Regions from separate parts of the Streptomyces sp. NPDC047000 genome, predicted to be linked through region 2. Evidence: riboswitches for the same ligand, from Rfam matches in the RefSeq annotation. Region 2 holds a riboswitch; each other region holds the start of a gene.
What was found. A riboswitch is a leader RNA that binds a small molecule or an ion and turns the genes downstream of it on or off. The one in region 2 is predicted to bind cyclic di-AMP.
Positions count from the first base shown of each region.

Region 1 (2,259 bases), on a different contig from region 2:
CCGGCCGCTCCCGAGAGGCAGGGGCGCCCGATCTGGCCACGGGCGAAACCGAGCGCCGCCGCGGCCTTGCCGGGGGTGGCGGAATCCGGCGACGGGGCGACGGGAGGCCGGGGGGCGGGAGGTTCGGGGGCGGCCGGGGCGGCTGACGCCGCCGGGACGACCGGGACGGGGCCGGTGGCCGGGCCCGGGGCGGTCACGCCGGCCGGGGCGGTGTACACGGCGGTGCCGTAGCCGTCGGGCTGCTGAGGCGGCCACTGGCCCTCGGGGCCGCGGGGAGGAGCGGCCGGGGCGGTCGGCCGGACGGCCCGGTCCACAGATGCCGGGGGCGTCTGCGCGGGTTCCGGCGGTGCGAGCCGGGCGACGTGACGGGCCAGCAGCTGGCGGGCCGCGGTGAGTTTGAGCCGGTTGCGGTCCTTGGCGGGACCCATCGAGGAGCGGTTCGGCTTGGCGGGGGAGGGGGAGCGCGGGGGTGACGCGGGGACCGCCGCCGGCCAGGGTGCGGCCGATGCCACGGGCGCGGGTCCGGGGACGGCCGCGGGCGGCGCGGTGAACAGCTGCTCCGTGAACAACGGATCCGTGAGCGGCTGGGAAGGGAACGGCTGATCGGTGAACGGCTGGGCGGTGAACGGCTGGGCGGTGAACGGCCGGGCGGGGGCCGGCTGGGCCGCCGTCGGCAGGGCCGCGGCCGCTTCGACGGGGGCCGGCTGGGCCGGGATGCCCGGGACCGTGACCGTCCCCGGCGCCAACGGGAGGGGCAGGGGCGGGAGTTGCGCCGGTGGCGCGGCAGGTTCGATCGCCGGGGGCCGGAGTTCGGCCGGGGCCGCCGTCAGTTCGGGCATCACAGCGGTGCGTTCGGCCGGGGGAAGGGCCGGCAGGGCGGTGGCGGGGCCCGCGGTCAGCTCCAGGGCGGGACGCGCGGCGGCCTCCAGCTCGCGGACGGTGTCACTGAAGTCCTGGCGGCCCGGCAGGGCGGCGGGCGAGCGGTCGGGCAGCCGGTCCGGGGGCAGCGCCGCGGCCACGGTGGGGCCCAGTGAGCCCCGCGCCATGTCGAACCACTGCCGGGCGACGGCGTCGAGGGCGGGGTCGGAGCCGCCGCGTCCCCTGCCGGACGCCGGGCGGACCGCCGGTGCTCCCGGGGACGAGGTGCCCAGCGTCATGGCGCGGGTCGCGTTGAAGGTCCTGCTGTCGGTCTCGGCCCGGTTGTAGAGGCTGTCGATCCGCCGCTTCACCTCGGCGCGGCTGGGACCGTCGCCTCCCGTGAACGGATCGGAGTCACGCATACCGGGGAGGCCGGAGCCTCCGCGACGCTGATTGCGTTCCGGCGCCATGGGGGACGTACTCCTTCCGTACTCCGCCTACCGGGTTAGCTGACGGGTTCGGGCGGCGGAACTCGGAAGGCATGCCCTACGGCCCTCGCCCCGAAGGGCGGTCGGGCCGATTCACCCCGGGATTCGGTGGGTCCCCGGCTCCGGACGCCTCACTGGCCGTACCGGACTCGGCGGAGGCCGTGCGACCCGGCGGGGTTCGCCGGAGGAATCGTACGGCCCAGGCGCCAACTTAACGAACATGTGTGTCTCCCGTGAAGGTTGAAGCGGGGAATGTCCGATACGTAATCGTGATGTCGCCCCGGCGCACCACCGGCGTGCTCGCCCATTTGTTCTGGTGAGCGGTCCTTGTCGTCCGTACACTGGCAACACATAGACATGTGGTGAGAGTTGACCGGGGGAGCCGCCATGTCCGGAGATGCGTACGGTCCGTACGGCCCATCGAGCGGTGGATACGGCCCTCCGCCGGGTCCACAGCATTCACAGAACGCGCAGAATCCACCGATGCCGCCGGTGCCGCCGTTCCCGCCGCCGATGCCGCCCGGACCCCCGGCTCCGCCGCCCGCGCCGCCCGCGCCGGCCGACGGCTCGCGCGCCGCCGCGGTGGCCCTGCTCAACCTCAGCGGACTGGGCCTCGGTTATGTGCTCGTACGGCACTGGCTCGGAGCGGCGGCCTGCTGGGCGGCCACGGTGGTCCTGCTGTTCGTGGCACTGCCCGCCGATGCCGACGGAGTCCCGGGCGCCGCGCTCACCGGCTACGCCGTCGTCCTCGCGGCGGCCGCGGCCCACGGTGCGGCCGTCGGGCTGCGCACCCGGCTGACCTGGCCCGGCCGTGCCCCGCTGGCCGCTGTGCTCGGGCTGCTGCTGCTCGCGGTGCCCGCCGGGGGCGCGGTGCTGTACGACCGGGCCCGTGACGAGGCCGTCCAGCAGATGC
Region 1 is NZ_JBEYWE010000035.1:64,614-66,872, forward strand. It holds gene ABZ862_RS34395 (NlpC/P60 family protein) at 1-1,280, opposite strand, end outside; cyclic di-AMP (ydaO/yuaA leader) riboswitch at 1,337-1,511, opposite strand; gene ABZ862_RS34400 (hypothetical protein) at 1,830-2,259, shown strand, end outside.
Region 1: it holds a riboswitch for cyclic di-AMP, as region 2 does, so the genes downstream of both, ABZ862_RS34395 (NlpC/P60 family protein) here and ABZ862_RS34080 (M23 family metallopeptidase) in region 2, are expected to answer to the same signal.

Region 2 (2,259 bases):
TCCAGATGGAGGTGGGGGCCGGTGACGTTGCCGGTCGCGCCGACGCGGCCGATCACGTCGCCCGTGCCGACCTTCTGGCCGACGGAGACGCTGATCGACGACTGGTGGCAGAACCACAGCTCGGTGCCGTCGTCGAGGGTGAGGACGGTGCGGTAGCCGTACGACCCGGCCCAGCCCGCCTGGGTGACGGTGCCGCTGTGGATCGCCTTGATCAGCGTGCCGGTGGGCGCGGCGAAGTCGAGACCGGTGTGGTAACCGGACGACCACATCGAACCGGCCTGGCCGAAGGTGCCGGTGATCGTGTACGACGAGGTCGGCAGCGTGTACTGCTTGGCCAGCGCGGCCAGGCGCTCGGCCTCGGCCTTCTTCGCGGCGGTCTCCTCCGCCTTCGCCTTGGCCGCCACGGCCTTGGCGGCGGCGGCCTTCTCCGCAGCGGCAGCGGCGGCGGCGATGCGCTTGGCCTGGGCGGTCTCGACGGCCGTCAGGGCCTTGTCCGCGACCTGGGTCTGCTGCTGCTCGGCCTGGGCCATGATCCGGTTGCGCAGCGCCTCGCCCGCGTCGGAGCGCTTGCTGCCGGCCACCGTCGTCATGGTGCTGAGCGAGGCCTGGGACGCCTTGGCCGAGTCGCCGCCCGTGCCGGAGTCGTCTCCGAGCAGGGAGCCCACGGAGGGCAGGTCGGGCAGGGAGATGGAGACCGGGGGCTTGCCGGTGTTGGCGCTGGCCATGCCGCCCGCGCCGACGGCGGCTATGACACCGACGCCCAGGACCGTGGAGCTGCGGGCGAGCCCGCCGCCGCGCTGCTTGGCGACCCGGTGCCGGCCTCGGAGCGGGGCGAGGGACTCCTCGGTGGGGTTCCACTCCTGCCAGGGACCCTCGTCGGGGCGGTACTCGCCATAGGCGAAGGTGTCGGTACCCCCGCGCTGGCCCGGGATGAACGGGGATTCCGTGAGAGGCCGGTCAGACGCCACGTGGGCGCGCTCCTTCCTTCCTTCTCGCCTACCGGGTTAGCTGACGGGTTCGGAGCAGGAAGGTCTCCTACGCGCGTATAACCGCCGTGCTTCCACGGCGTCATTCGCGTGATTCACCCCAGGGAGGTGGTTCCCCGGCTCCCTTGCGGGACTCGGCGTGTGCGCACGGAGCCGTCTCTTGTGACGGCTGGGACTACCGTGCTGCGTTATCGAACGTTAATAGACGCGGAGGGCAGATTCCAAGCCGTTCCCCCTGATCAGCAAGCCCTTTTTTGCCGGACTTACCTGCCATGACCGGCGAAATTCGGGCGAGTTGACCTCGTCCCGGAAATCACCTCATGGGTGACGGTGTCTCAGATGTTACGCGGAACGGCATCGTCCGCTCACCCAAGGTGATAACGGTGCGGCAGCGGGGAGGCGGCACCGGCGCGGCACCGGCGGGAAGCGTCACGGCCGCCGTACCGCGAGCAGTGCCATGTCGTCCGTCAGACCGCCCACGGCGGCGGCGTGCCGGCGTACGTCCGCCGCGAGAGCGGTCAGGAGTGCCTGCGGGCCCGGGAAGGTACGGCCGTGGAGGCGCGCCTCGGGGTCGTAGAACACGCCGTGCGCGTCGCGCGCCTCGGACAGCCCGTCGGTGTGGAGCAGCAGCGTGGCTCCCGGGGGGAGGCACGCCTCCTGGACGTGGTCGGGCAGCGCGCTCAGCTCGCCCAGGCCGAGCGGCAGCGCCGCCGTGCCCTCGTGCAGCGCGCGCACGGTGCCGTCGGCGAGGAGCAGCAGCGGGGGCGGGTGGCCGCGGTTGACGACGCGGACCAGCGTCCCGTCCCCCGGGATCTCGGCGAGTACGGCGGTGGTGAACTCCTCGAACGTGTCGACGGTGTCGCGCCGGGTGCCCTCGCGCGCCAGCGCCCGCTCGAGGCGCCGGGCGACCGCGTCGAGTGTCGCCTCCTGTTCGGCGGCCTCCCGGAAGGCCCCGATGAGGACGGCCACCACGGCCACCGCGCCCATCCCCTTGCCCCGCACATCCCCGACGATCAGCCGGACGCCGTACGCGCTGTCCTGCACGGCGTACAGATCGCCCCCGATGGACGCCCCGGCCTGCGCCGCCTCGTAGCGCGCCGCGACGTCCAGGCCGCCGATCCGCTCCTCCGGCTCCGGCAGGACGGCGAGCTGGGCGGCCTCGGCGATCTCCCGGGCGGAGGCCAGCTGCGCGTGGCCGCGCGTCACGATGGCGTTGATGAAGACGGCCAGCGCCGCGACCGTGGTGACGGTGACCAGTTCGGTGACCGCGCCG
Region 2 is NZ_JBEYWE010000034.1:61,742-64,000, reverse strand. It holds gene ABZ862_RS34080 (M23 family metallopeptidase) at 1-968, opposite strand, end outside; cyclic di-AMP (ydaO/yuaA leader) riboswitch at 979-1,136, opposite strand; gene ABZ862_RS34075 (PP2C family protein-serine/threonine phosphatase) at 1,416-2,259, opposite strand, start outside.

Region 3 (2,259 bases), on a different contig from region 2:
CGGGTGCCCGGCGGTGCCGACCAGCTCGCGCACCAGCGCGTACTGGGCGTGGTTGGTGTCCTGGTACTCGTCGACGAGGACATGACGGAAACGGCGGCGGTAGTGCTCGGCGACGTCCGGGAAGGCGCGCAGCAGATTGACCGTCGTCATGATCAGGTCGTCGAAGTCGAGGGCGTTCGCCTCACGCAGCCGCGACTGGTAGAGCGCGTACGCCTGGGCGAGGGTCTTCTCGAAGCCCTCGGTCGCCCGGGCGGCGAAGTCCTCCTCGTCGACCAGCTCGTTCTTCAGGTTGGAGATCTTGGCGCTGAACGACTTGGGCGGGTAACGCTTGGGGTCCAGCTCCAGATCACGGCAGACGAGCGCCATCAGCCGCTTGCTGTCGGCGGCGTCGTAGATCGAGAACGAGGACGTGAAACCGAGCTTCTTGGACTCGCGGCGCAGGATGCGCACGCACGCGCTGTGGAAGGTCATCACCCACATGGCGTTCGCCCGCGGCCCGACGAGCTGCTCGACACGCTCCTTCATCTCGCCGGCGGCCTTGTTGGTGAAGGTGATCGCGAGGATCTGGCCGGGATGGGCGCCCCGCTCGGCCAGCAGGTACGCGATGCGGTGCGTGAGGACCCGCGTCTTGCCGGAACCGGCTCCGGCCACGATGAGCAGCGGGGTGCCGGAGTGCACGACGGCGGCGCGCTGGTTGTCGTTCAGCCCTTCCAGCAGGGCGGCCGGGTCGACGACGGGGCGCGGGGCACCGTCCCGGTAGTAGGCGTCGCGGCCGGACGTGCCGCCCTGGTACGCGTCCTGGTCCGGGGGCACGTCGAACTTCCCGCCGAACAGATCGTCCGGAAGCGACTCCGGTACGTGATCGTCCTCGGGCGGCGGCGGGGGCTCCCCCTCGTGGCCCTTAGGGGCCTGGAGGTCCGCCAGGAAGCTGTCGTCAAAGAGGCTGCTCATCGCTCTCCGAGTCTATGACCCCCCACTGACAATCCGGAGCCGCTCCGGGAAGGGGCAGCCGGGGCGCCGGGCGCCGGTGAGACCCAGGTCACGCTCCGGGCAAGGGGCGCAGATCACCCCATAAGGACGTCACGGCCACCCGGCGAGGTGAAGGTCACAAATTAGTATCGGGCATATCGGCCATCAACCTTCACAGGCAGCACACGAGTTGGCTACCGTTCCGGTCAGACCGCACGACCCCCACCGGCGAACGTCGCCGGGCCGCGCGGCCTCCGCCGAGTCCGGTGCGCCCACAGGGCAGCCGGAGCCGGGGACCCACCGACCTTTGGGGTGAATCGGCCCGTATCCCCGCCGGGATGCGAACCGTAGGGCAACCCTTCCGAACCACCCGCCCGAACCCGACAGCTAACTCGGTAGGCGGAACGTGGAAGGAGTCGCCTCCCTTGGCGTCGCACCGCAAGTCGCGCCCCGCCGGCCCGCGTGTCGCAGGCATTCGCACCCCCGTCATCGCCACGGCGGCCTTCACCTCCGTCGCCCTCCTCTCCCAGACCGCGAACGCGGCCCCCTCCGACGACAGGCCGAGCCTGGAGGAGGTGCAGAAGAAGGTCGACGACCTCTACCGCCAGGCCGAGTCCGCGACCGAGAAGTACAACGCGGCCAAGGAGAAGACCACCAAGCAGCGCAAGCAGGTCGACACCCTCCTCGACGACGTCGCCAAGCGCACCCAGAAGCTCAACGCGGCACGGGAGCAGCTGGGTTCCTTCGCCGCTGCCCAGTACCGCACGGGTGCCTCCGCACCCAGCACGGCGACCTTCCTGCTGGCGGACACCCCGCAGGACTACTTCGACCAGTCGCAGCTGATGAGCCGTCTGACCACCCGCCAGAAGGGCGCGGTGGACGATTACGTCAGTGAGCAGTCCGCGACGATGAAGAAGCGTCAGGAGGCCGCGCAGAGCCTCCAGACGCTCACCGAGTCGCAGAGTGACCTGAAGACGGCGAAGTCGACGGTTCAGAAGAAGCTGTCCGACGCCCGCGGCCTCCTCTCGAAGCTGAACGCGGAGGAGAAGGCACGCCTGGCGGCGATCGAGAAGAAGAAGCAGGAGGAGGCCGCCCGCAAGGCGGCGGAGCTGGCCAGGCAGCAGGCGGCAGCGGAGAAGGCGGCCCAGGACAACACGTCCGCAGGCTCGTCCTCTTCCTCGTCATCGTCCTCGTCCTCTTCGGGTTCGTCCTCCTCCTCGACGTCGACGAAGGCGGAGAAGGCCCTCGCGTTCGCCCGCGCCCAGATCGGCAAGCCGTACGTGTGGGGCG
Region 3 is NZ_JBEYWE010000002.1:184,953-187,211, reverse strand. It holds gene pcrA (DNA helicase PcrA) at 1-951, opposite strand, end outside; cyclic di-AMP (ydaO/yuaA leader) riboswitch at 1,215-1,387, shown strand; gene ABZ862_RS04225 (NlpC/P60 family protein) at 1,395-2,259, shown strand, end outside.
Region 3: it holds a riboswitch for cyclic di-AMP, as region 2 does, so the genes downstream of both, ABZ862_RS04225 (NlpC/P60 family protein) here and ABZ862_RS34080 (M23 family metallopeptidase) in region 2, are expected to answer to the same signal.